Regions from separate parts of the Morganella morganii genome, predicted to be linked through region 3. Evidence: predicted binding sites of a transcription regulator. Region 3 holds the regulator's gene; each other region holds the start of a gene.
The links. The regulator CRP, encoded in region 3, controls carbon source genes, mostly activating them, when cyclic AMP is high. The targets are predictions, from matches to a motif close to ATGTGANNNNNNTCACAT.

Region 1 (4,402 bases), 1.9 Mb from region 3:
CCGGTGGTATCATCTGTCACAACCGCGAACGGAGTCACTTCAGAACCGGTACCGGATGTGGTGGTGATAGCAACCATTTTCGCTTTCACGCCCATTTTCGGGAACTTATAGATACGTTTGCGGATATCCATAAAGCGCAGTGCCAGTTCCTCAAAATGTGTTTCCGGATGTTCATACATCACCCACATAATTTTGGCTGCATCCATCGGGGAGCCGCCGCCGAGGGCAATAATCACGTCAGGTTTGAAGCTGTTCATCTGCTCCGCACCTTTGCGGACCACAGAAAGTGTCGGGTCAGCTTCCACTTCAAAGAAAATCTCCACTTCCATACCGTAGGATTTCAGCACACGGGTGACTTCATCCACATAGCCGTTATTGAACAGATAGCCGTCAGTCACGATAAAGGCGCGTTTTGCACCGTCACCGGCGATCTCTTCCAGGGCAACCGGCAGAGAACCACGGCGGAAATAGATAGATTTCGGAAGTTTATGCCACAACATATTTTCAGCTCGTTTTGCCACGGTTTTGGTGTTGATCAGGTGTTTCGGCCCGACGTTTTCGGAGATGGAGTTACCCCCCCAGGAGCCGCAACCCAGTGTCAGTGACGGAGACAGTTTGAAGTTATACAGGTCGCCGATCCCGCCCTGTGATGCAGGGGTATTAATCAGGATACGTGCGGTTTTCATCTTCTCACCGAAGAATTTTACGCGCTCCGGCTGGTTATCCTGATCGGTATATAAGCAGGAGGTGTGGCCGATCCCGCCCATTTCCACCAGTTTTTCCGCTTTGATCACCGCATCTTCAAAATCTTTGCCGCGGTACATGGCTAACAGCGGGGAGAGTTTTTCGTGTGCAAACGGCTCGGATTCATCCACCACGGAGACCGCACCGATAAGAATTTTGGTCCATGCAGGTACTTCGATGCCGGCCATTTCAGCAATTTTCACCGCAGACTGACCGACAATTTTCGCATTCAGTCCGCCGTTGAGCAGAATAATGTCCTGAACGGCTTTCAGTTCTTTGCCTTTCAGAATATAACCACCGTGGGTTTCAAAACGTTCTTTAACCTGTTCATACACATCATCCACCACGATAACCGATTGCTCAGAGGCACAAATCACGCCGTTATCGAAGGTTTTTGACATCAGAATAGAGGCCACCGCGCGTTTGATATCAGCGGTTTCATCAATCACGACAGGGGTGTTACCCGCGCCCACACCAATGGCCGGTTTACCGGAACTGTAGGCTGCTTTCACCATGCCCGGCCCGCCGGTGGCGAGGATCAGGTTAGTATCCGCGTGATGCATCAGGGCATTGGATAATTCCACAGACGGCTCGTCGATCCAGCCGATAATATCTTTCGGGGCACCGGCGGCAACAGCCGCGTTGAGGACAATTTCAGCCGCTCTGTTAGTGGCTTTTTTTGCACGCGGATGCGGGGAGAAAATGATCCCGTTACGGGTTTTCAGGCTGATCAGCGCTTTAAAAATTGCGGTGGAGGTCGGGTTAGTGGTCGGGACGATACCGCAGATAATACCGATAGGCTCTGCGATGGTGATGGTGCCGAAGGTCGGGTCTTCCGATAAGATGCCGCAGGTTTTCTCATCGCGGTAGGCGTTATAGATATATTCAGAAGCAAAATGGTTTTTGATCACTTTATCTTCAATAATACCCATGCCGGACTCTTCAACTGCCAGTTTTGCCAGCGGGATACGGGCATCTGCTGCGGCGAGTGCCGCCGCCCGGAAGATAGCATCCACCTGTTCCTGGGAGAAACCGGCAAACTCGCGCTGAGCTTTCTTCACGCGGGCAACTAATTCATTGAGTTCGGTAACGTTCGTTACGGCCATACAGATCACTCCTGATAAATTGTTAAACTTTTTAAGCAAATCAGCGGATTGATACAATTTGATTATAGCGGTGATATCTTCCGGTAACTAAATCGATTTTGCCGGTAACATAATGCAGATATGCCCGCTGATTTGCTTAAAAAGCCCGTCAGGTCTTTCTGTTCACATTATAGTTGAATCGATTCAACTATAATGAAAGCAGCTTAACATTCAGGGGAAATATTAAAGTGATCCAAATCACAAATATATCAAGCTGACACCATTCAGCATGAGTCAAAACGGGAACAATACGGAGTGACGGGAATGATATCGGGTTTCAATTTCACAGAAGAACTGATGATTGTCTGAAATTCAGGCAGAAGTAAGGTGATATAACTGTATCGAATCAGCCGGAAGCAGAAAATATTCTGCGTAAAGCAATTCCTTTTCCTGCACATTCAACGGTATGATGTCTGTGTTAATAATCACATTTATAATTATTACAACCCCCAGGCGATAGCCTGCTGTTATTATCAGCAGACTATCACTGTATTATCATCAGGTTGAGGATCCTTTGTGGGCAACACTTTGCTGGATTTTTCCGGTTATTTAAAATTTTTTGTCGGCTTATTTGCCTTAGTCAACCCGGTCGGTATTCTGCCGGTCTTTATGAGCATGACAAATTATCAGACTGCCGCAGTGCGCAATAAGACCAACATGATTGCGAACTTTTCGGTGGCCGTGATTTTGTGCACATCACTTCTGGTCGGCGATAAGATCCTCATTATGTTCGGTATTTCCATCGAATCTTTCCGGATAGCAGGGGGGACACTGATTGTCCTCATCGCCATGTCCATGATCAGCGGTAAGCTGGGGGAAGATAAGCAGAACAAACAGGAACAGTCGGAAACGGCTATCCGCGACAATATCGGTGTGGTGCCGCTGGCACTGCCGCTGATGGCGGGGCCGGGGGCTATCAGTTCCTGTGTGGTCTGGAGTGCCCGCTGGCAGGGCTGGCAGAACTTTTTCGGACTGGCGCTGACCAGCATCGTGTTCGCGTTCTGTTGCTGGCTGTTGTTCCGCTCTGCAGGACTGTGGGTGAAATACCTCGGACAAACCGGTATCAACGTTGTGACCCGTATTATGGGTCTGATGCTGATGTCATTAGGTATTGAGCTGATCATTACCGGCATGAAAATGAGTTTCCCGGGATTATTGTCATAATCACGCAGTTCATTATTATCAGAACGGGGCCATCGGCCCCGTTTTTACACCTCGTTTTTATATCTCTCAGTTATCCATCCGGTGGTCGCCGCGCAGCAGGGCGGCGCGATCAAATTCCCGTTCAATTTTCCCGTTCGCCATAAATGCCGCCCGGTCTGACATATGCGCCACCACATCCGCATCGTGACTGACCAGCAGATAGGTCATGCCGTGGGCGGTTTTCAGATGATTAAGCAGATTGAGAATTTCCGCCTGCACAGACATATCAAGCGCGGATGTTGGTTCATCGAGTAACAGGATCTGCGGGTGCAGCATCAGGGCACGGGCAATAGCAATGCGCTGGCGCTGCCCGCCGGAGAGCTGATGCGGATAACGCTGTGCCACATCCGGCGGCAGCCCGACAGATACAATGGCCTCTGCCACCCGGTTGCCGATGTCATTTTCGCGGTGAATGCGTAACGGTTCTGAAAGTGCCCGGTGAATAGTATGGAAAGGATGCAGAGACGCATAAGGATCCTGAAAGACCATCTGCACATTGCGGCGCAAAGCCCCCTGATAACGCTGACCGGGGTGGATATGTTGTGACAGCAGCTGTACGCCGCCCAGCCATTCCCGCTGCAACCCGGCAATCACCCGCAAAATAGTGGATTTTCCGCAGCCGGACTCACCGATAAGACTGAACGTCTCTCCGGCATTAAGATGAAAACCGGCCTGACAAACAACCTGCCGCTGCCCGAAGCTGACGGAAAGATTATTAACTTCAATAATCGGTGCTGAATTATTTTCCGGCATGATGTATCTCCTGAGTCAGTGACGCCTGCAGGGCGGTGCGATCCAATACCGGCAAATCGGTGCCGTACGTCTGTGCATCCGGGCGGCAGGTCCACAATGTGCGGGTGTAAGGATGCGTTGCCTGCGGCAGTTGTGCGGCGGGCAGTTCATCCACCTGCTGACCCTGATACATCACCATTACGCGCTGACAATGAGCTGCCACCAGCGGCAAATCATGACTTATCAGCAGCAACCCCATGCGGCGCTCCTCACACTGGCTGACAATCAGCTCCAGAATCTGGTGGCGCAGCCGGGCATCCAGGGCGGAAGTTGGTTCGTCGGCAATTAAGACTGACGGGTTGTTGATCAGAGCAATCGCAATCATGGCTCGCTGTCCCATACCGCCGGAAAGCTGCCCCGGATAGCGGGAGAGCGCCTGTTCTGATAACCCGGCGGCACGGGCCATTTCAAAAACACGGTCGCGGCGGTCTGATTTGTTCAGTGTCTGGTGGCGCAGCAGGGATTCCTCAATTTGCTGATACAGATTTCTGACCGGATTCAGCGCATAGCGCGGATCC
Region 2 (4,402 bases), 270 kb from region 3:
TTAACGCAGGATCTTTCAGCTCACCGCTTTCGATAATCACTTTCAGCAGCACATTGTGTTTCGCACAGACTTCTTTGCAGGCTTTCACCATATCAAAACCAACCTGGGTATTACCGGCCATCAGTGCGCGGTACGGGAACACCACATCCACATCATCTGCGCCGTAAGCAATCGCAGCATTGGTTTCAGCCAGTGCAATCTCAATGTCATCATTACCGTGCGGGAAGTTGGTGACAGTCGCGATACGCACTTCCGGCGTACCCTGCTCACGCAGAACTTTACGGGCCAGCGGGATAAAACGCGGGTAAATGCAGATGGCCGCAGTCTGGCCGGCCGGGCTTTTCGCCTGATGACACAGCGCAGTGACTTTCGCGTCAGTATCATCATCATTCAGGGTGGTTAAATCCATTAAGGACAGCGCGCGCTGCGCTGCGGCGGTTAAATCGGTCATAAAACTCTCCAACGTATGTCTGCGCCGTTGCCGGGCAGACGCAATATCTGAACGATGCAAAATGTGTTGGCGAGCGGGACTTGGTTCCGTGAAGACGTTGTCTCTCTTGAGATAAGAGCTAACGCTGAGATCCTTCTCACCGCGCTGTAATACAGGTGACTGATAAACAGAATCACCGAATCCGTTACATGGTATCCATGCCGTATTTGAGCATGTCCTGGCGCTATAATACGTGCCTTTCATCACGTTTATATAACAGCATTTACATCAATACATATGATTATGTGATAAAAATCACGTTAATGGCCTGATATGCACAAAATGGCAGCACATATTCACGGCATAGTATAGCGCAGGAAAGGGATAAACAGGGAGAGACAGAAAGACAAGTACACTGAATCAGTGAAGTGCACAGGTGAACCGGGTTCACCTGTGCAGGAAGAGCATTACAGTGCCAGGAAGAAACCGGCGATGGTTGCACTCATCAGGTTGGAGAGAGTACCGGCCATCACAGCTTTCATACCCAGACGTGCCACGTCTTTACGGCGGTTAGGTGCCATACCACCCAGGCCACCCAGCAGGATAGCAACAGAAGAGAGGTTGGCAAAACCGCACAGTGCAAAGGAGATAATCGCTTTGGTGTGATCAGACAGCGGTTGTAAACCGGCAGCAATCACCTGTGCATCCGGCTTCATGTATTCACCGAAGTTCATGAAGGCAACGAATTCGTTGACCACAATTTTTTGTCCGATGAACGAACCGGCGGTCATAGCTTCACTCCACGGCACACCAATCAGGAAGGCGATTGGCGAGAAGACCCAGCCGAGGATCAGTTCCAGTGACAGCTGCGGATAGTCAAACCAGCCACCGACGCCGCCCAGGATACCGTTGATTAAGGCGATCAGCGCGATAAACGCCAGCAGCATCGCACCCACGTTCAGTGCCAGCTGCATACCGGAAGATGCACCGCTTGCCGCCGCATCAATGATGTTGGCAGGGCGCTCTTCTTCCGCCATACCGGCCATTGCTTCGGTACGGTCATCAAAGTGTTCGGTTTCAGGCACCATCAGTTTCGCAAACAGCAGGCCGCCCGGTGCCGCCATAAAGGATGCCGCGATCAGGTACTCCAGCGGTACCCCCATCTGCGCATACCCGGCGAGAACTGAACCGGCCACGGATGCCAGACCACCACACATCACCGCAAACAGTTCAGAGTTGGTCATCCCGGAGATATACGGACGCACCACCAGCGGGGCTTCAGTTTGTCCGACAAAGATGTTGGCTGTCGCGGACAGGGATTCGGTACGGGAGGTGCCCAGCAGCTTCTGTAAACCGCCGCCGAGGATTTTAATCACAAGCTGCATAATGCCGAGGTAATACAGAACGGCAATCAGCGAGGAGAAGAAAACGATAACCGGCAGAACACGCAGGGCAAAGACGAAACCGCCACCGCCGAATACCTCGAACATTTTGTCGGATACCAGGCCGCCGAAAATAAAGTCCATCCCTTTCTGGCCATAGCCGATAACACTGGCGACACCGTCAGACATTGCCAGGAGGATTTTACGTCCCACCGGGACATAGAGAACCAGCGCACCGATCAGTACCTGAATAATGAAGGCACCGACAACAGTCCGCAGTTTGATTGCCCGGCGATCACTTGAAAACAGCACTGCGATAAAGATCAGCGCTGCCATCCCGACCAGACTCATAAGGAGTTGCATGGAAGTATCCCTGTTCACGATAATGTAGATTAATAGTCCTGCTCCGCATGCAGCTCTGAGCAGGACCCTGTGGCGCTGATTATACCCGGTCAGTCCGGCCAACAATCAACTTGCGTCACAAATAACGACTGAAAAAAGTAACAAAAAATACAAAAATATGATGATAATCACATTATTCAACTATTTTACCCTGAAAAGTCTCCCGCAAAGCCGGGAATTGGCGGGTATTTAACCAGATGACGAACATGAAATAACATCTGCTTACAATTGTAAGTGATTTCAGGTGATTTGGCACACAAAATGCAGGCTTTAACAGGACAAAATCGCGGGAAAATCGATTCAGGAATCTTAATCAGATGATTGCAGCGAAAAAAGTGTACAGCTGTTGCGATAAATCTGAGCAGCAATCTCTTCCGGAGACTCACTGCGCAGTGAACAGAGCACTTCAAATGTACGGACAATCCGCTCCGGCCGGTTCGGTTCACCCTGAAAACCGCTGAGCGGCATATCCGGGGCATCCGTTTCCAGCAGTAACGCAGAGAGCGGGAGCTGCGCGATTGCCCGCCGGGTCTTCTGAGCCCGGTCGTAAGTAATCGTCCCGCCGACCCCGATGTAATAACCCAGCTTCACAAAGGCATCCGCCTGGGCAAAACTTCCTGAAAATCCGTGAATCACACCACGGCGGGGCACCGGGTGACGGCGCAGAACAGCAGCGAGCGTGTCATGGGTTTTGCGGGAGTGCAGAATAACCGGTTTATCTGTCCGTGCGGCCAGTTTCAGTTGAGCAATAAAAAAATCCAGCTGCTTATCCCACTGCGGCTCCGCCATATAGCGATCCAACCCGATTTCCCCCACCGCCACGCATTCTGTCCCGCTTGCGGTGATAAACGACTCAAGCTGTTCCAGATGTTCAGGGGTGTGTTCGGCAATATAAAGCGGATGCAGACCAAATGCCGCGTGCAGGCGGGGAAATGCATCGCCGGATGACCGGCACAGCCCGGCCACCGTGCTGAGGTTCCGATTGCTGACCGCCGGGATAATAATATCGGTCAGCCCGGCCTGTGCCGCTGCGGCTTTATGGCGGGTAAGATCATCCGTAAAAAACGGGAAATCGAAATGGCAGTGGGTATCAATAAATTGCATTTATTCAGTCCGCCGGCTTTTCCGGTGAGCGTTCCGGTGAATGTAATACCGCCGCTGTACCGTCCGTGACCGGCAGTTGTGAGTCGTTGTCGTTGGATGCGGGCGGAACCCTCAGTACGGAACTTCGTACCGGCTCATATGACGCCCAGCGCTCACCGAGTGTTGCCAGAAAATAACGTCCGCTGCGGCGGCCCAGCCGGTAATCCTGCATCAGCGTTTTAACCCGGCTGCCGAGCGCATTGCTTGCCAGCGGTGCATTCGGATAAATTTCAGCAATTTCAACCCCGGGCGGCGGTGACTGAATAAATTTTTGTGTCCGGTAATAGCTTTTGGCATGCTGTTTCATCATGGCAACCATCCGTTTCAGATGGCTTTTTTCCAGCCAGCGTTCCATCCTTTTCACCCATTCCGGGGTGTAATAGAGCTGTGACGGCACAGTCCGGATCACCACAATCCGGGTCGCGCCCCGCCGCCATGCCTCAATAACCGGCACCGCATCACTGATGCCGCCGTCGTGATACGTGATGCCGTCAATTTCCACCCCTTCACGGTAGAATCCGGGGATAGCGCTGGAGGCTTTGATATATTCCAGCCAGTCTTCGGCCTGCGGGCTGAAATACGCGGCATCCAGATTATCCGCCCTGCTGGCACACATATAAAATTCCTGCCCCTGATCAAAGCGCCGCAGTGCATGCGCAATATTCAGCGGACATTCCGCAGAGGTTGAAGAAATAAGCCAGTCGAGATCGATAAGATTGCCGCCGCGGATAAAACGCAGCGGATTAAAGAATTGTTTGTCGGTGGTGTAGCGGGTAATGACATGACGGGCGTAGCCGCGCTGACCGCACAGATACGCAGACAGGTTCTGCGCACCGGCAGAGGTGCCTATCAGCAAATCAAACGGGTTAAACCCGGCTTTGAGAAACTCATCCAGCACACCGGCCGTAAAAATCCCGCGCTGGCCGCCGCCTTCACAGACCAGCGCCAGTTTACCGGTCGCCTGAAGCGGATCAGGCAACCAGGCCAGCGGTGCGATTTTCCCGGGCGTTACCGGGATATACGTTCCCATCCTGCTCTTCCCCCG
Region 3 (4,402 bases):
AGGTGATGGTACCCGGTACGCACGGTACAACCTACGGCGGCAACCCGCTGGCCTGTGCGGTCGGTAATGCGGCCTTTGATCTGATCAACGACCCGGCATTGCTGGCGGGGGTGAATGAGCGCCATCAGTGGTTTGCGGATGCACTGCAATCTCTGAACAGTACATTCGGTGCATTTGCGGAGATCCGCGGGAAAGGGCTGCTGATTGGTGCCGAACTGGCGGGCATTTACCGCGATCAGTCAAAAACCCTGCTGGGGCTGGCAGCCAAAAACGGCCTGATGCTGCTTAACGCCGGTACCAATGTTCTGCGTTTCACGCCATCGCTGATTATTGAAAAAGCCGATGTGGATGAAGGAATGAAACGGCTGGCGAAAACCCTGAATGATTTCCGGGAAATGCAGTAAATCCATCACGGTAACATGTTTAACTAACTGATTTGTATATTTTATTACTATATTTACTGTGATAGGTTTGCCGGACGTTTATCTAGTCTCAGTAAAGCAATGGCAATTCGGTTTTCAGGCAGATTTGAAGAATTTCTTCATGGCAGTTTTTATGTTCATCTCTATCGCTTCTCTGTCGATGGGTTTGATTTTGTGGTTATTTTTAGTCCGGTCGACATTACTGATGCGGCATATTCGGCGTTCCGGAGTGCAGAGGCGGGGTTCAGGCTTCCGGAACGATGCTATGACCTGAAGTTTGATCGCGAAGATAATTTTTTAAACTCAACGTTCTATCAGGTACCGGAAAGAGGAATGTGTTCACGGCGTTATGGATTTGTTCAGGATCTGGCTGTTGCCCTGCAACGAATTGTGATTCTGCATTGTCAGCAATATGCTGCGAAGGTTTATTTTATGATTGCAGAGAATGATAAGTTAAAACGCTACTATGACAGAATTTTACAGCACGGACATGATAACGTACTATCAGAAATAAAAGCGGGCCTTGGTGAAGGGGGGAAAGGGTATGTACTCAAAACGCGACATTTCTGAGATAAAAAAAAATGAGTATCAAAGAGCGTAAAATAGCAGCAATGCGTCAGTTGAAAGCCTCTTTTGATCAAGCCGGCCGCGAAGGAAAGCTGCGGGTTCGCAGAGCTGATATTCTTCAGTAATAATGATGAGCCGGAAACAAAAAAAACAGGCGCAGATGCGCCTGTTTTGGTGATAAGGGCGGTCCGGATTAACGGGTGCCGTATACCACGATGGTTTTACCGTGTGCGGAGATCAGGTTTTGATCTTCCAGCATCTTCAGAATACGGCCGACGGTTTCGCGGGAACATCCCACAATCTGGCCGATTTCCTGACGGGTAATTTTGATTTGCATGCCGTCCGGATGAGTCATCGCATCCGGCTGTTTTGCCAGGTTCAGTAATGTCTGGGCGATGCGGCCCGTCACATCAAGGAATGCAAGGTTTCCGACCTTTTCTGATGTGGTTTGCAGGCGGCTTGCCATCTGCGCGGAAAGGCGCATAAGGATATCCGGGTTAACCTGGATAAGCTGGCGGAACTTTTTGTACGAGATTTCTGCAACTTCGCAGGCGCTTTTTGCCCGTACCCACGCTGTACGTTCCTGTCCTTCCTCAAATAATCCGAGTTCACCGATGAAATCACCCTGGTTGAGATAGGATAAAATCATCTCTTTGCCTTCTTCATCTTTGATCAGCACCGCAACAGAACCTTTTACAATATAGTAGAGTGTTTCTGCCTTTTCGCCCTGATGAATAAGCGTGCTTTTGGATGGATATTTGTGGATATGGCAGTGAGACAAAAACCATTCAAGCGTGGGGTCTGTTTGTGGCTTGCCGAGAACCATTCGCGTTATCCTCTGTTGTTAGTTATTGCAAACCGTTGTTTACGCTCTGCAATTATATAAAGTCTTAGCTTATCATATTAACTTGCTGAATTTCCGGCAAGTTAGTTTATTAAAATAGTATAATAATCCTCACGGAAAGATATTGATCTTAGCCATAGATAAATCCTTGCCGTGTTTTTAGCACAGGAAAACTGTCCTGTCTTCCACTGTCTCGCTTCAGCATAATAAACTATGGGATAGATTGCCAGCCCGTGAATGAAAGGGTAGTCTGTCGTGAATTATATTGATGATGAGGGTATAAAAATGGAAGCGCGTGTAAAGTGGGTTGAGAACATGACTTTCTTAGGGGAATCCGCGTCAGGACACCAGATTACAATGGACGGTAATGCCGGTGAAAAAGCTCCGAACCCGATGGAGATGGTACTGATGGCAACCGGCGGCTGCAGCGCCATTGATGTTGTCTCTATTTTGCAAAAAGGCCGTAATCAAGTCATTGATTGTGATGTAAAACTCACCGCTGAACGTCGTGAAACCGCGCCACGTTTATTCACTCATATTAATCTGCATTTTATTGTGACCGGCCGTGACCTGACTGAAAACGTTGTCGGGCGTGCCGTGCAATTATCCGCTGAGAAATATTGCTCTGTTTCATTAATGTTAGGCGAAAGTGTTAACATTACGCATAGTTTTGAAGTAAAGAATATTGAATGATTTTTTGAAATATTATTTTTATTTTTGAAAATAAACCGGGTAATACATTATTACCCGGTTTTTTTATCGCTTGTTTATTTGTTTTCCCTGCAATAATTGCTCTGCCAGCGGTGCCATTATTAATTCCATCGCCAGCCCTAATTTTCCGCCGGGGACGACGATGGTATTTGAGGCGGAAATAAAGGAGCCCTGAAGCATGGATAACAAATAGGGAAAATCGATTTTTTTCAGGCCGCGGAAGCGGATCACGGTAAAGCTTTCATCCTGTGACGGAATGGATTTGGCCGAGAACGGGTTTGAGGTATCCACCGTCGGCACCCGCTGGAAGTTAATGTGGGTGCGGGAAAACTGCGGGGTGATATAGCGGATGTAATCATCCATCGAACGCACGACAGAATCCATTACCGCCTCCCGTGAATGGCCGCGATCATTGGTGTCACGGACTAACTTCTGTATCCACTCCAGATTGACTATCGGTACCACGCCGACCAGCAGATCCACATGTCCGGCAATATCATGTTCCGGCGTGACCACGCCGCCGTGTAATCCCTCATAGAAAAGTACATCCGTCCCGGCAGGAAGTGCCTCGCGGGGGGTGAAGGTGCCGGGCAGCTGATTATAGGGCACGGCTTCATCATAGGTATGCAGATATTTGCGGCGTTCGCCGCTGCCGTTTTCGCTGTACTGGCGGAATGTGCTTTCGAGCAGGCCAAAATCGTTGGCTTCGGGCCCGAAATAGCTGATGTGGCGGCCCTGCTCGCGGGCCTTGCGGATGGCGGCATCCATTTCCGGCCGCGTGTAACGGTGGAAACTGTCACCTTCAATAATGGCCGGAACCGCATCCAGTTGCTGGAAAATTTTACGGAAAGCCTGACTGGTGGTAGTGGTACCGGCTCCGCTGGAGCCGGTAACGGCGATAATCGGGTGGGTCCGTGACATGCGGCGTTTCCTCCGGCTGAATCAGCCGCGGAATTGTGCCGACGGCATGATGTTGAGTGTTTCGTGTAATTCCGACCAGACAATCACAATGTCGCCGTTTTTGAGTTGCGTGTAAAGATCCGCCACTTTATCACTGAGTGATTTTTCATGTTCGCCGTAGTCGGTGCCTTCGCGCAGCACCACACTTTCCAGGATACTTTCCAGTGTTTCCGGCGCGATATCCTGCCAGGGAATAATCATGGTGTCTCCTTTGCGGCCAGATGCGGCGCGAGCCATTCAGGGATGCGCTCCTCCAGCCATAAACGCGGACGGCGCCAGCTGCCGGACACAAAGCCGACATGGCCGCCGTGTTCGGTCATCTGGTACTCCACACACGGCGGCAGTTGTGACAGATCCGGCACCACTTCCTGTGCCATAAAAGGATCATCTTTGGCGTGGATGATCAGCATCGGCTTACGTACGGCTGGGAGTTTCGGCAGGGCACTGCAGCGGCGGTAGTAATCCGAGGCATCGCGGAAGCCGTGGATCCGTGAGGTGATAATGTCATCAAATTCGCGGATCCGTTTAATCGCGCGGATATGCAGCAGGTTTGTCGGCAGTGAATTCGGGTAGCGCACCAGTTTGCGGGTGGCATTACGTTTCAGCCCTTTCAGCAGATACCACTGATAAAAACGGGAAAAGCCTTTTTCCATTTTGAAAGAGCACGGCTCCAGCATCAGCGGGGCGGAAACCACAATACCTGCATCCACTGCGGCATTCTCACCCTCTTCGGCGAGATAACAGGCCAGCATATTGCCGCCGAGTGAATAACCGACCGCGCCGGTCGGTACTTTCCCGTAGGTATCCTGCAGCCAGTTCAGCAGATAACGGGCATCTTCGGTTTCACCGGAGTGGTAAATCCGTCTGGAGCGGTTCGGCTCGCCGCTGCATCCGCGAA

Region 1: the regulator CRP is predicted to act here: its motif matches at 2,076-2,093, upstream of adhE (bifunctional acetaldehyde-CoA/alcohol dehydrogenase).
Region 2: the regulator CRP is predicted to act here: its motif matches at 2,331-2,348, upstream of JL661_RS16030 (NupC/NupG family nucleoside CNT transporter).

Annotation. Positions count from the first base shown of each region.
Region 1 covers NZ_CP069157.1:1,727,323-1,731,724, forward strand. Annotated here, with positions in the region: gene adhE (bifunctional acetaldehyde-CoA/alcohol dehydrogenase) at 1-1,850, opposite strand, end outside; gene JL661_RS08335 (YchE family NAAT transporter) at 2,406-3,053, shown strand; gene JL661_RS08340 (ABC transporter ATP-binding protein) at 3,120-3,845, opposite strand; gene JL661_RS08345 (ABC transporter ATP-binding protein) at 3,832-4,402, opposite strand, start outside.
Region 2 covers NZ_CP069157.1:3,362,673-3,367,074, forward strand. Annotated here, with positions in the region: gene deoC (deoxyribose-phosphate aldolase) at 1-451, opposite strand, end outside; gene JL661_RS16030 (NupC/NupG family nucleoside CNT transporter) at 898-2,163, opposite strand; gene JL661_RS16035 (TatD family hydrolase) at 2,524-3,318, opposite strand; gene JL661_RS16040 (patatin-like phospholipase family protein) at 3,323-4,387, opposite strand.
Region 3 covers NZ_CP069157.1:3,628,401-3,632,802, reverse strand. Annotated here, with positions in the region: gene argD (bifunctional acetylornithine/succinyldiaminopimelate transaminase) at 1-404, shown strand, start outside; gene JL661_RS17355 (hypothetical protein) at 504-992, shown strand; gene crp (cAMP-activated global transcriptional regulator CRP) at 1,183-1,815, opposite strand; gene JL661_RS17345 (OsmC family protein) at 2,119-2,526, shown strand; gene JL661_RS17340 (phosphoribulokinase) at 2,590-3,465, opposite strand; gene JL661_RS17335 (YheU family protein) at 3,487-3,705, opposite strand; gene JL661_RS17330 (hydrolase) at 3,702-4,402, opposite strand, start outside.